Regions from separate parts of the Photobacterium sp. HL06 genome, predicted to be linked through region 2. Evidence: predicted binding sites of a transcription regulator. Region 2 holds the regulator's gene; each other region holds the start of a gene.
What was found. Region 2 encodes PurR, which represses purine synthesis genes. Its sites were predicted from a motif close to TNANGNAAACGTTTNCNTNA; they were not measured.
Positions count from the first base shown of each region.

Region 1 (3,517 bases), 490 kb from region 2:
GCCACAGGAAATGCGTCAGATGTATGCAGATAAGTTGCTCTCAATGGTGAAAGCTGGTGGCCGCATTCTTTTGATAACATTGGATTATCCGCAAGCTGAAATGGATGGCCCTCCGTTTAGTGTTGCTAAAGAGGAAGTCGAGCAGCTGTTTAAAGGTTGTAAGATCACACACCTTGGCCGTGGTGAAGCCGATGAATCTCACCCTAGGCGTCAACGTGGCTTATCACGTTTTGCTGAAGAAACGTGGTTAATCGAGGTTTAATCTATTAATGAACAAACAAAAGGAGCCAATTGCTGGGCTCCTTTTGCTATTTAGCTATATAGCATGGCAGCGTAACGTAAATTAGAGTACGACTTTGACATCCGCTGCGGCTTCAACCGCATCATTAATTGCCTGCTCGGTATTGTCACGGCGAGCTAAGGCAACACCCAAGCGACGACGGCCGTTAATCTCTGGCTTGGCAAAGAGGCGTACTTGCGTTTGCGGGCGGGCCAATGCCGTTGCCAGGTTGTCGAAACGAATATTGGCAGAAACCCCTTCAGACAAGATAACCGCTGAGGCCGATGGGCCGTATTGGTTGATTGAATGGATTGGCAGGCCAAGGAAAGCGCGGACATGCAAGGCGAACTCAGATTGCTCTTGAGAGATTAGCGTGACCAGGCCGGTATCATGCGGGCGAGGGGAGACTTCACTAAACAGGACTTCATCACCCTTGATAAACAGCTCAACACCAAACAAGCCATAGCCACCTAATGCATTAACGACCTTTTCAGCAACCTGCTGGGCAGCTGCCAGTGCAGCATCAGACATCTGCTGTGGCTGCCATGATTCACGATAGTCGCCGTCTTCCTGGCGATGGCCGATTGGGGCACAGAAGTGAACGCCATCTACTGCCCGAACAGTCAGTAGGGTGATCTCATAATCAAATTCAACAAAGCCCTCTACAATGACGCGGCCAGCACCAGCTCGGCCACCTTCTTGTGCGTATTGCCATGCAGATTCGATGTCAGCAGGGGTTTTTATCACGCTTTGCCCCTTACCTGATGAGCTCATAATGGGTTTTACGACACAAGGTGTACCAATGCGTTTGACTGATGCTGCAAAGTCATCATATTGGTCAGAAAACTCATAAGGGGAGGTCGGTATAGACAATGTCTCTGCTGCGAGGCGGCGGATACCTTCGCGGTTCATCGTTAGCTTAGTGGCATTTGCGGTAGGGACAATATTCAGTCCATTTGCTTCAAGCTCTACCAGAGTCTCAGTGGCAATAGCTTCGATCTCTGGGACAACATAATGAGGCTGCTCATAGTTAATGAGTTCTTTGAGCGCTTCGCCATCAAGCATATTGATAACATGGCTACGGTGGGCAACTTGCATTGCAGGTGCGTTGGGATATCGATCAACTGCAATGACTTCAAGACCTAAACGTTGACATTCAATCGCGACTTCTTTCCCTAGTTCACCAGAACCTAGTAACAGAACACGGGTTGCATCTGAGCAAGTAGCTGAACCTAACATCGAATTTCCTTACGATAAGTATTGATACTGATGTCGATCATACAGGATTTTTGATGTTGCGCAAACGTTTGCGCGTGTTGTTTTTAAGTGTATTTTACGTTGCTGCGTGAATGCACTGGTTGGTCGCAATTTCGACACTGCAGCCGGGTGGTTCACCGCTAGATAGCAGACATAGCAAGGCATTTGCTTTGTAAAAGTTATGTCATGATTAAAGCGCCGCTATCGAGTTTCAGGCACTTTTTGGTTAACTTATGTCCATTATTCGTTATCGGCAGTATCATTACGATGAAAAAAATATTACTAGGTTTGGCTCTTACCCTTTCAGTTCCATTTTCAGCATACGCTTCACAAAGCGTTGGTGTATTTTTCGGTAGCCCAATGAGTGGGATCCAGTACAAGCAGAATGACTTACGTTTCTCGCTTGGCCTAGATGATTTTGGTGTTGCGGTAGATAAGACATTTAACTTAGGTTCGGTTACGAACAACCCTGAGCTTAATAGCCTGTACACTTTTGTCGGTGCGCAATATGTTGATAATAAGCATGATAAACTCGGTGTACGTTCTGGTGTCGGGTTTCAGGTGCCGGTCAGCCAGTTTGAATTGTACGGCGAAGTCGGCCCGACGCTTTACGTTGTTGAAGATGTCGACCTTGAGTTAGAAGGGGCGCTTGGCGTTCGCTACCGATTTTAAGTCAGTAGGCTGATTGAAAAAGGCTGGGAAAATCCCAGCCTTTTTCAGTACTGTCATTTGATTAACTTAGCTTCCTGGTAATACTGTTTGGCACCATCGTGCAGTGGTGCTGAAAGACCGTCTTTCACCATTTCTTCTTTTTTCAGATTAGCGAAAGCTGGATGCAGTTTGCGAAAGGTGTCAAAGTTATTGAATACCGATTTCACGACCTGGTAAATCAACTCTTTATCAATTTGTGCTGACGATACGAATGTAGCCCCTACACCGAAGGTCTTCACATCTTGAGCTGACCCCTTGTACATTCCCCCTGGTACTGTTGCAACGCGGTAAAAGTCATTCTCTTCAACTAATTTGTCGACCACAGGCCCAGACACTTCCACGATCACGCTGTCACATGATGTCGTCGCTTCTTTGATTGCGCCGCTTGGATGGCCAACGGTATAGATCATCGCGTCGATTTTGTTATCACACAGGGCTTTTGACTGCTCTGATGCTTTTAGCTCCGACACCAGGGCAAAGTCTTTGTTGGTCCAACCGAGGGCTTTCATTAATACTTCCATGGTACCTCGTTGGCCGGAGCCTGGATTACCAATGTTAACGCGTTTGCCTTTTAAATCTGCGAATGTTTTTATTCCGGAGTCAGCTCTAGCGACAACAGTAAACGGTTCGGGGTGGATAGAAAAGACGGCTCGTAGAGATTTGAAAGGGCCATTGCCTGCAAATTTACTGGTGCCGTTATAGGCATGGTATTGCCAGTCTGACTGGGCGATACCTAAATCAAGTTCGCCAGCGCGGATGGTATTAATGTTATAGATAGAGCCACCGGTACTCTCTACCGAGCAGCGCACGCCATGCTCTTTTCGGTCTTTATTGACCAGCCGGCAAATGGCGCCCCCCGTAGGGTAATACACACCGGTAACTCCTCCGGTACCTATGGTGATGAAAGAATCGGCGTGGGTCGAAATTGAAAAGAATAAAGAAATAATGCCGATTAGAATAGACGTAAAACCAAGGTGCTTCATATAAGGATCCTCTGAGTGAACATACTTCTGTGTACGATTAAAAAGTATAGAAGGGATGCTGTAACTCTCTCTCCGGTATCGCAAAAATAAGCTATTGATCAAATAACTCGATGGAACAAGAGTGTTGGAGGTATATTTATTGCGTAACTCGGTGGAAAAAAATCCCCGACTTGCGGGGATTCTTTCAAATATTAAGCTGGTTCGCTTTCGACTATTGCCTTTTTATTTTCCCAGTGAGTAATAAAGGCAACAGAAACGACGATAATTGCCGCTCCAAGCCACAGAC
Region 1 covers NZ_CM183914.1:2,161,389-2,164,905, reverse strand. Annotated here, with positions in the region: gene AC51G0_RS10110 (thiopurine S-methyltransferase) at 1-262, shown strand, start outside; gene purT (formate-dependent phosphoribosylglycinamide formyltransferase) at 344-1,519, opposite strand; gene AC51G0_RS10100 (hypothetical protein) at 1,805-2,209, shown strand; gene AC51G0_RS10095 (TAXI family TRAP transporter solute-binding subunit) at 2,263-3,231, opposite strand; gene AC51G0_RS10090 (DMT family transporter) at 3,423-3,517, opposite strand, start outside.
Region 1: a site for PurR is predicted at 1,576-1,595, ahead of purT (formate-dependent phosphoribosylglycinamide formyltransferase). Genes of this name have one in related genera too.

Region 2 (3,517 bases):
TACGGCACCTTCTAAGGCCCATAGCAACTCGATATTGACCGACTCCTGGTGAGACTGCTGTAACGCCTTGTAAGCATTCAGGGCACCGGCTTCAAAGAGCTCGTCAACCGTAGTAATACCTGCTTTTTTCAGCATACGTTCGTTGGCTAAACGGAGGTTTGGTAAGTCTTTAATACGACTTGGGCCTGATTTGCTTTTGGTTTCTTTATCTTGTTTGGCGGCAGTAAAGGAACGCTTAGCTTGGCAAAGAATTTTATCGGGTTCACTCCACCATTCTTCTGGAATAGCGTAGTGCTTAGTTACAACAGGAAAGCCGCGCTTTTTATACACATAAGGTGTAAGCCCTGCTTTTTTAAATTCTTTTTCATTTTCGGCATTTGCACGAAGGTGTAACTTGTCATTTACCACGAGTGCAAACATAGTTTCACCCGCGAAAATGCCAAAGCCACCAAACATTGAGCGAGACTTTACATTCTCGAAACAACTGAATAATCGTAATGATTCTTTAAGTACTGGTTTGTCCATGCTTCTTCTCGGTGAAATATTTCTTGGGTCACCTAACAACAGAGCGAGGATTTCAGATTAGCAAATTTCACAAAAAAGTTATGTCAGGATAATGTCAGGATTCATGACATGACTTTTTGCTAGATCCATCGGCGACCCCGCTACCATAAGAGACTTAGTTGTTGAAAAACTAACCACTTTTAGGCCGGAAGCTTTGCGTCCCACCCTTTCGGGAGGTTTGCCTTGTTCGTGACTTAATAAGCATATCCCATATAATATTTTTGAACTTGCTCCCACTTTTAAAAGTGTGATATTGCTTCAATAAATATGTCTATGTTTTTAGTGGCAAAAAATATATTTGCCTCAAAATCAATGCATCACAACCGTCATTTAAGACATAAAAAAACCGATAAGTAATATCGGTTTCTATGGGTTGCGACTTGGTTGATTAGGCGTTCAAGTCTTTGACTGACTTGCGAACAACCAGTTCTGGTGCCATCTCAAAAATACGGCGTTCATGTTCTTTATCTTTGACTCGTTCCATCAGGATCTCAATCGCCGTTTTGCCCAGGCGGCGCTTAGGCTGGTGAATCGTCGTCAGGGGCGGAGAGAAGTACGGTGCCAAGTCGATGTTGTCATAGCCAATAATTGAAATATCATCAGGAACGCGTATGCCTGCCTGCTCGAAAGTACTGATCAGCGCCATTGCCATAATATCGTTAAAGCAGAAAATTGCTGTCGGGCGCTCTTTCATTTCAATGAACTTATTGGCGGCGATAACCGCTGACTCACACTCGAAATCACCTTCAAGCAGCCAGTCTTCATTGACACTAAGCTGCGCTTCACCCATCGCTTTATAAAAGCCCTTCAGACGTTCTTGGCAGGTCGATTTGTCTGAGTGGCCTGACAGGCAACCAATTTTAGTGTGGCCGTGTTCGATAAAGTACTTGGTTGCAACGTAGCCGCCGAGCTCTGCATTATCCTGAATTTTATCCGTATGCGGGCTTTCCGGGCCCCAGTCCATGATCACCATTGGTAAGTCTTTCTTGCGCTCAAGGAGTTCAAGCAGCTTCTCGTCCAAGTCAGAACACATTACCAATAGGCCATCTACACGCTTTTCAGCGAGCATGCGTAGATAGTCACGTTGCTTATCTAGGTTACCTTCAGTATTGCATAGGATCAGGGTGTAGCCTTGGCCATAGCAATGCTCTTCAACCCCATGGACCACTTCGGCAAAGAATGGATTGGTAGACTTGGTTACCAGCATGCCGATGGTGCGGGTTGTGTTACATTTTAGGCTTCGCGCAACAGCACTTGGCGCGTAATTTAGTTCATCTACGGCCGCTAATACTTTTTTCTGTGTTGCTTCTGCAACAAAGCGTGTTTTGTTGATCACGTGAGAAACTGTTGTGGTTGATACACCAGCCATACGTGCAACATCTTTAATCGTTGCCATACTTATTCTTCTAATAATTTAAGATCAGAGGTCAGAGCCGACCATTTCATAATCACTTGTAATTGAAAGTACCAAACAGAGTAATTATCTGACTGTATCCAGATAATTGTTCTGTTTGGTACAGCGTACAAAAACGCCAAAAAGCCGCTTCAGTCACGAGCGGCCTTGTTCTCTCGTCTTTCCCGACGTTGCATTGTGTAATCGCTTGCGTTCACATTCTACTGAGTGTAGCGCACAGTGCAACGTTTCTGTATCCCAACCCTGTAATTCTTGATAGATATCAACAAACTCACCGCAATTTTACAACAATTTAGTGCATATGACGTGCAATCTGGTTCGATGATTTTGCTTTCTGGCAAGTAAAAAACCTCAGCTTTTGGGCTGAGGCTGTCCTGCTAAAATAGGATTAACTTATACTGCTTTTGATAACTCTGCAGACGAGATCGCAGGCATCACAACAGGATAGTTATCGGTTGGGTGCTCGCCGATGTGTACGGGCCAGCCATAGACTCGGCTGATCGTGTCTTTCTGTAATGCTTGTCGGGGGGGACCATCAGCCTGGATCTTACCTTCATTGATAATAACAAGGCGATCAGCATATTGAGCCGCTAGGTTCAGATCATGGATCACTACGATCACGGCAGCCCCCGATTGCGCAAGGCCTCGGGCGACTTGCAGAGTTCTATGCTGGTGGGCGAGATCGAGCGCCGAGGTCGGTTCGTCGAGCATCAGCATACACTGCTTGCCTGCCTGGCTTAACTGGGTAAGCACCCGTGCATAGTGCACCCGTTGCTTTTCACCGCCGGATAGGGAAGGGTAGAGCCGATTTTTGAGCGACAGCACATCAACAAGCTTCATTTTCTCAGTGGCGATTGTTTTGGTTTGCACATTGGGTATTTGCAGTGGCAGGCTACCGAGCTCTACCACTTCTTGTGCGGTAAAAGCAAAACTCAAATTGCTGTGCTGTGGCAATACACCTAAGTGCTTGGCAAGCTTTGCCTGCTTGAATTCATTACGTGCTTTACCGAAGAAGGACACTTCGCCGCCTGCATCGATTTCCCCACACAGTACCTTGAGCAACGTACTCTTACCGGCACCATTGGGGCCCAGAAGGGCGGTTAGTTCGCCGCTGGCAATGGTTAAGTTGAAGTTGCTCAGCAGTGTTTTTCCACCCAACGTCAGGTGCAGCCCTTTGGCTTCGATAGCAGCAGGCTTGTTCTTTTCTGTTGCAGTGTTCATGACATTCTTCCCTTTTGGTTTATAAGTAGGAAGATAAAGAATGGTGCGCCGAGAATAGCTGTGATGATCCCGACGGGTAATTCTGCCGGGGCGGCGACAACACGAGCCAGCATATCGGCGATGAGTAGGATTAACGCGCCAAGTAGTGCCGACAATGGCAGCAATGTTTTGTGATTCGGCCCGGTAAGCATTCTTCCTAGATGGGGAATAATTAGGCCGATAAAGCCAATGACACCGGTTAATGAGACCGTGACACCGACCCCCGCGGCACAGAGCAAAATAAGCAGCCTTTTCAACCGCTGAACATTTACGCCCATA
Region 2 covers NZ_CM183914.1:1,675,277-1,678,793, forward strand. Annotated here, with positions in the region: gene AC51G0_RS07960 (TfoX/Sxy family DNA transformation protein) at 1-525, opposite strand, end outside; cyclic di-GMP riboswitch class I at 653-757, opposite strand; gene purR (HTH-type transcriptional repressor PurR) at 953-1,960, opposite strand; gene AC51G0_RS07970 (heme ABC transporter ATP-binding protein) at 2,372-3,199, opposite strand; gene AC51G0_RS07975 (FecCD family ABC transporter permease) at 3,196-3,517, opposite strand, start outside.

Region 3 (3,517 bases), 840 kb from region 2:
ACACAGCTTGAGTTCACGGACTGGAACAATGAAGTCTGTTGGTGCACCTTTCTGGCTTGGATCGTGAGTAATAGAAAGCGGTGTTTTGGCCATGCAAACTGCTAAGTTGTCATGCCCTTGTGCCTTTAGTTCCATGAGCTGTTGCTTTGCTTGTTCTGATAGCTCCACTCCGCGTCCGCCATAGCCCACTTCGGCCACGGTCATCAGCTTTTCTTCCAGGCTTTGTTCTAGTTGGTAGAGCGGCTTGAAGTTGGCAGGTTGCTTACATGCATCGACCACAGCCTGAGCTAGCTCAGTTGCCCCTTCACCACCTTTGCCGAAAGCTTCGCTGATCGCAACATTCACATAGCTACCGAAGTTTTCCGCGGTGATCATGGCTTTCAGTTGGTTTAGCTCAGCCTCTGTGTCTTGAGGGAAACGGTTGATGGCAACCACAACCGGGATCCCGTATTTGGCAGCATTACGGATATGCCACTTCAGGTTCGCAAAACCACCCAGCAGTGCTTTTTCATCCGGCGCAAAGATAGCATCTGGCAGGGCTTGTCCCGGCCTTAGGTCATAGAGACCGGAGTTGGCTTTAAGACCGCGCAGAGTCGCAACGACAACGGCACAATCAGGGCCGCGATCTGCTTGTTGTGCCTTGATATTACATGCTTTTTCAAACCCCATATCTGAACCGAAGCCGCCCTCGGTGATCGTATAGTCACTCAGTCTTAACGCAATTCGATCAGCAATAATCGAGGAGTTTCCATGGGCGATGTTGGCAAACGGCCCTGCATGGATAAGGGTAGGAACCCCTTCTAGGGTTTGCATCAGGGTCGGTTCGATAGCTTCGCACATCGTGACGGCCATCGCTCCCGCAACCTGGAGATCTTCGGCGGTGACAGGCTGGCCATCCAAGTTATAGGCCAGGACAACGCGGCCAAGGCGCTGGCGCATATCGGCCAGATCTTTAGAGAGGGCTAAAATCGCCATTAACTCGGAGGCGGCTGAAATATCAAAGCCGTCGTCACGGGCAACGCCGTTAATTGTCTTACCTGGCTCATTGTTACCAACGGTGATCATCCGCAGGGCACGATCATTATGGTCCATGACCCGTTTCCAGCAGATACGATTAATATCAATCCGCAGAGCAGTGAGGCCAGTTTTTTCTGCAAATGCCTCATAGCCATGGCGTTCTTCATGATACAAGCGTGCGTCCAGTGCCGCTGCCGCAAGATTATGGGCTGCGGTGACGGCATGGATATCACCCGTTAAATGCAGGTTGAGCTTTTCCATCGGTGCAACTTGGCTGTAGCCACCACCGGCGGCACCGCCTTTCACCCCAAATACCGGCCCCATCGATGGCTGGCGGATACATGCCATTACGCTTTGGTTGATTTTGGCCAGCCCTTGCGACAGGCCGATAGTCGTGACGGTTTTGCCTTCGCCCAATGGGGTTGGGGTAATGGCTGTTACCAGCACCAGTTTTCCTTCTGGCCGGTCATTCAGGCGTTTGAGAATTGAGGGTTTAACTTTCGCTTTTAGAGTGCCTTGTGGGGTTAGATCGTCCGGCAGTATGCCGGCTTGTTGAGCGATTTGATCAATTGGGGTGAGTTGGGTATCACGACAAATTTGAATATCACTGTTCATGGGCGGCCATAACCTCGCATCGGTAGCAATAAAGATATACTGCATAGAGCTGCATTTGCAGGTCACGCAATCGTTTGCGCTTGGTTTATACCACAATTTTATCATGTATATGTAGAAAAAATCCGAGATATGTGTGGTTATTTTGCTATTTGTCAGGAGAGGGGCAACAGCGGTGAATCGGTTGAAAGGCGACAGACTTGGTATGAATACAAGGAAACCTGCCAGCTAGACTGGCAGGTTATTGATTAGTTAAGCAATTTCAACTGCTGGTTGGCTATTGTCAATCTCTGTAACAGAAACAAGGCTGCCATATACTGGGCGAAGCGCTTTGACAATTTCGTGGCGGCTGATCATCCCAACCAGCTGGTTGTCTTTTACGACAGGGAAGCTGTGAGGGCGGTTTACTACCATGGTACGTGCACGTTCATTCAGTGAAAGTGTGGTTAGCTGAGTGGCAATCCCCCCGCTGGTGACAGGGTACAGGATGTTCTTGTCGATGCTCATGTATTCGGCAATTTCAAGGATTGAGTTATCTGGGCTGACGGTTTGAATTTCATGCTTCATCAAGTCTTGCACCTTGCACTCGGCATCAGGCATGTAGTCAGTGCACCAAAGATCAACCAGCGTATCGTGGATGGAGAAGAAGCCGACCAGGCGCTGGTCGCTTGATAGGACAGGCGCCCCTGTAAGTTCTTCTTTGATAAGGATATCAAGCGCTTCAGCGACAGGCATACCAGGCTGGAGTGTGGTGGTCGCCGGGCGCATGTAGTCGTTTACAAGTAGGTTTTCCTGAAGCATGGTGTTGTCCTTATAGATAGTGTTAGTCATTGAAAAGTCAGGTGTAATGATAGTTGCCGTTGGGTGTTGCACTTTAGGTGTGCTAAAAATTGCCCAGTAGCTCAGCCCGACAAGCACCCCGCCGCCAACGATGTTGCCTAGCGTGACGGGAATAAGGTTGGCAAAGATAAAGTTATGGATATTGAGATCGGCGTATTGCTCTGGCGATACGCCGAGGCCTAGCCAAAATGACTCCGGTGCGATGTTCTGGATGGTGATGCCCAGCGGCACCATAAACATGTTGGCAACGCTGTGCTCGAAGCCTGTACTGACAAACATCGCGACAGGCAGCACCATCATCGCCATTTTGGTCATCATGTTGGTTGAGCAGAAAGTCATCCAGATAGCCAGGCATACAAGCAAGTTACAAAGAATACCCAAGGCGAAGGCTTCCAGCGGCTGGTGGTGTAGTTTGTGCTGGGCGATGTTGAGTGCATTGAGCCCCCACTGGCCGCCGTCAAGCTGGTACAGGCTGGCCATTGAAACCAGTGCCAATAGCAGCATTGCGCCTAGGAAGTTGCCGAAATAAACTTTGGCCCAGGTGCCAAGCATACGGCCGGTAGTAATGTGCTTATTGGCCCTGGCGATTGAAGACAGCACTGTGCTGGTAAATAGTTCACCGCCACAGATCACAACAAGGATCAAGCCAAGGCTGAATGCCAATCCACCAAATAAGCGATTGATCCCCCAGCTCATATTGCCGCCACCGGTTGTCACGGTGATGTAAAACACAAAGGCCAGGCCAATGAATACACCTGCTGTAATGGCCAGTGCAATGGTAGTACGGGTGGTTTTGGATGCCTTGCCAACTGCATAAGTTTCCGCTTGCTTCATCATCTCCTTCGGAGTGAAGTTGCTGCTAGTGGGGGACGTTGCCGAAGCCATTTATAAGCCTCCTCTCTGTTGGCCGACGCGTTGGCCGGTAGGGGTGAATAGGTAAGGGATTGATAACGTCATATTTCCTCCTCGTCGTGATTGGTAACTGACATCCAGAATAAGGCTGGGAAAAGTGTTGAGTAAAATTGATAATTTTTTTAACCCTCATCAC
Region 3 covers NZ_CM183914.1:833,665-837,181, forward strand. Annotated here, with positions in the region: gene AC51G0_RS04210 (formate--tetrahydrofolate ligase) at 1-1,632, opposite strand, end outside; gene focA (formate transporter FocA) at 1,882-3,354, opposite strand.
Region 3: a site for PurR is predicted at 1,695-1,714, ahead of AC51G0_RS04210 (formate--tetrahydrofolate ligase). Genes of this name have one in related genera too.

Region 4 (3,517 bases), 940 kb from region 2:
CTGAACTACCTGACGATATGGCGTCGGTATATGAATATGTCGCTGTTTGCTGTGATCGATTAAGACAGCTTGGCGTGTACAACATGCTGCTGAGCAATGGTGAGTGTGTGCTGACATACTGTACCAATAACTTGCACTGGATCACCCGTCGGGCACCGTTTGGACAGGCCTCTTTGATTGATGAGGATGTGACGATTGACTTCCAGAAGGAAACCACGGCAAACGATGTCGTCACTGTGATTGCAACTCAGCCTCTGACCAATGATGAGAACTGGCATAAGATGCAGCAAGGTGAGTTCAGCGTGTTCCATTTCGGTGAGCTAATTCATAACCGAACGCTATAGAGGCGGTATCTATTGGCGCTTTTTCTGCGTTGTAAACGATAAAAAAACGCGACCTTATGGTCGCGTTTTTTTATCTGTATTTCCGATTACTCTTCAGCGGCATAGCCTTGTGGAGGCAGTCTATTACCATCAAAGACAGCACTTTCTGCTATCATGCTCACGCGATCTTGCAAGAACCAGTTGGCGACTAGCGGATAGATGCGGTGTTCCTGTTGCTGTACTCGGGCTGTGACGTCTTCAACCGTATCGTTGTCGAAGATAGGCACTTTAGCCTGCAGGATCACAGGGCCGCCATCTAACTCTTCCGTGACAAAGTGAACACTGGTTCCGTGCTCTTTGTCACCGGCTTCAATGGCACGCTGATGGGTATGTAATCCTGTGTACTTCGGCAGCAATGACGGATGAACATTAAGCATGCGCCCCTGGTAGTGGCGGACAAACTCGCTGCTCAAGATACGCATGAAACCAGCCAGAATGATCAGATCCGGTTGGAAGGCATCAATTTGCTCTGCCATTGCACGGTCGTAGCTATCACGATCACTGTACTCGCTGGCTGCCAGGTGCACGGTGTTGATGCCAGCCTGACGGGCGCGCTCTAAACCATAGGCATCAGCTTTGTTTGACAGTACTGCGGCAATTTTAGCATTGCGGATCGTACCGTCCTGGCAGGCATCAATCATGGCTTGAAGGTTCGAGCCGCTGCCAGAAATCAGGACTACGATATTTTTCATCGGCTTACTTAATCTCCACCTGCTCTTCGCCAGCGTCGGCGTCAGCAATTTCGCCTAACAGCCAAGCGTTTTCGCCTTCTGCGTTTAGGATCTCGATTGCTTGTGCTGCTTGATCCTGCGGTAGAGCAATAACCAGGCCGACACCACAGTTGAAGGTGCGGTACATTTCGTAGGTATCAACATTGCCGGCTTCCTGTAGCCAGTTGAAGACAGCAGGCCATTCCCAGCTGTTACCGTCAACCACCGCTTTTGCACCTTCCGGCAGTACGCGAGGGATATTTTCCCAGAAACCACCCCCAGTGATGTGGGAAATGGCGTGGACATCACAGCTTTCCATCATCTTCAGGGTTGATTTGACATAAATTTTGGTTGGTTCAAGTAGGTGATCGGCCAGTGGCTTGCCTTCAAGTTCTTGGCTTAAATCGGCTTGAGAGACTTCGATGATCTTACGGATCAGAGAGAAACCGTTAGAGTGTGGGCCACTCGAACCAACAGCGATAAGTGCGTCACCCGCTTTTACTTTACTGCCGTCGATGATATCCGCTTTTTCGACAACACCTACGCAGAAGCCTGCAACGTCATAGTCTTCGCCGTGGTACATTCCTGGCATTTCTGCCGTTTCACCACCAATTAGCGCACAGCCAGATTGGATACAGCCTTCGCCAATACCCGCAACAACAGCAGCAGCAGTGTCAACTTCCAGCTTGCCTGTCGCGTAGTAGTCAAGGAAGAATAATGGCTCTCCTCCTTGAACAATCAAATCGTTGACGCACATCGCGACCAGGTCAATACCAATCGTGTCGTGCTTGTTTAGATCCATCGCTAAGCGAAGTTTTGTGCCCACGCCGTCTGTACCAGAAACTAATACCGGCTCTTTATACTTGGTTGGTAGCGAGCAAAGCGCCCCGAAACCACCGATGCCGCCCATCACTTCTGGACGGTGGGTGCGTTTAACCACCCCTTTAATACGATCAACTAATGCATTTCCCGCATCAATATCTACACCAGCATCTTTGTAACTAAGAGAAGAGTTATTGCCGTTCACAAGAGATCCCTCACCGCATTAAAGTAAAAAAGCGGGGGTATGATAACAGCAGTCAGGGCGGAAAGGGAAACGTTTGCGTCAATAAATCTTGCTGGATGTTTCCTGAGCAAACGATATCTATCCCTCTATCAGAGCGCTTATGGTCTAGTGTATAATAGCTCGATTTTTTTTAAATTTTGTTTGCTTAGGAGTCAGAAATGAAAGTCGTTGAGGTTAAACACCCACTGGTTAAACATAAGATTGGTCTTATGCGCGAAGGCGACATCAGCACTAAGCGTTTCCGTGAGCTAGCGACGGAAGTTGGTAGTTTGCTAACGTATGAAGCGACTTCAGACTTCGAAACAGAAAAAGTTACCATTGAAGGTTGGAACGGTCCAGTTGAAATCGATCAGCTTAAAGGTAAGAAGGTAACGGTTGTGCCAATTCTGCGTGCTGGTCTTGGTATGATGGACGGTGTTCTTGAGCACATGCCAAGCGCACGTATCAGCGTTGTCGGTATCTACCGTGATGAAGAAACCCTAGAGCCGGTTCCATACTTCAACAAGCTTGCATCAAACATCGACGAGCGTATTGCTTTGGTTGTTGATCCAATGCTAGCGACTGGCGGTTCAATGATTGCAACACTGGATCTGCTAAAAGAGCAAGGCTGTAAGCTGTTTAAAGTACTGGTACTGGTTGCGGCGCCTGAAGGGATTGAAGCTCTTGAAAAAGCACACCCAGACGTTGAGCTGTACACTGCAGCTATCGATGAAAAGCTAAATGACAAAGGCTACATCGTTCCAGGTTTGGGCGATGCGGGTGATAAGATCTTCGGTACGAAGTAATTTATTCGTCTGAAAGTAAATAGCCGGGCAGATGCCCGGCTTTTTTGTGTCAGTACTCGATGTTAAGCATCTTCTATTTGGGCATTATCGACGACATGGTTCTCACCCAGATCGTCTGGCAGGATCAGGTTCAGCAAGATGGCAACAATACCGCATAGGCTAACACCCTGTAGGCTGAACTCACCGATGCCGAATGCCATGCCACCAATACCGAATACTAGCGTGACTGCAACGATCACCAGGTTGCGGGCCTTATGCAGATCAACGTTGTTTTTGATCAGAGTATTGAGGCCGACGGTGGCGATTGAGCCGAACAGCAGGATCATAATACCGCCCATGACAGGAACCGGAATGGTTTGCAGCGATGCCCCAAGCTTGCCAACGAATGCCAAGACTAATGCAGTCACAGCCGCCCAGGTCATGATGACTGGGTTAAAGGCTTTGGTCAGCATGACGGCACCGGTCACTTCGGAGTATGTTGTATTTGGTGGTGCACCGAACATTGAAGCGGCAATGGTGGCTACCCCGTCACCGGCCATGGTGCGATGCAGGCCTGGCTTCTTCAGGTAGTCT
Region 4 covers NZ_CM183914.1:731,379-734,895, forward strand. Annotated here, with positions in the region: gene AC51G0_RS03590 (class II glutamine amidotransferase) at 1-344, shown strand, start outside; gene purN (phosphoribosylglycinamide formyltransferase) at 431-1,075, opposite strand; gene purM (phosphoribosylformylglycinamidine cyclo-ligase) at 1,080-2,120, opposite strand; gene upp (uracil phosphoribosyltransferase) at 2,318-2,944, shown strand; gene AC51G0_RS03610 (uracil-xanthine permease family protein) at 3,007-3,517, opposite strand, start outside.
Region 4: a site for PurR is predicted at 2,182-2,201, ahead of purM (phosphoribosylformylglycinamidine cyclo-ligase). Genes of this name have one in related genera too.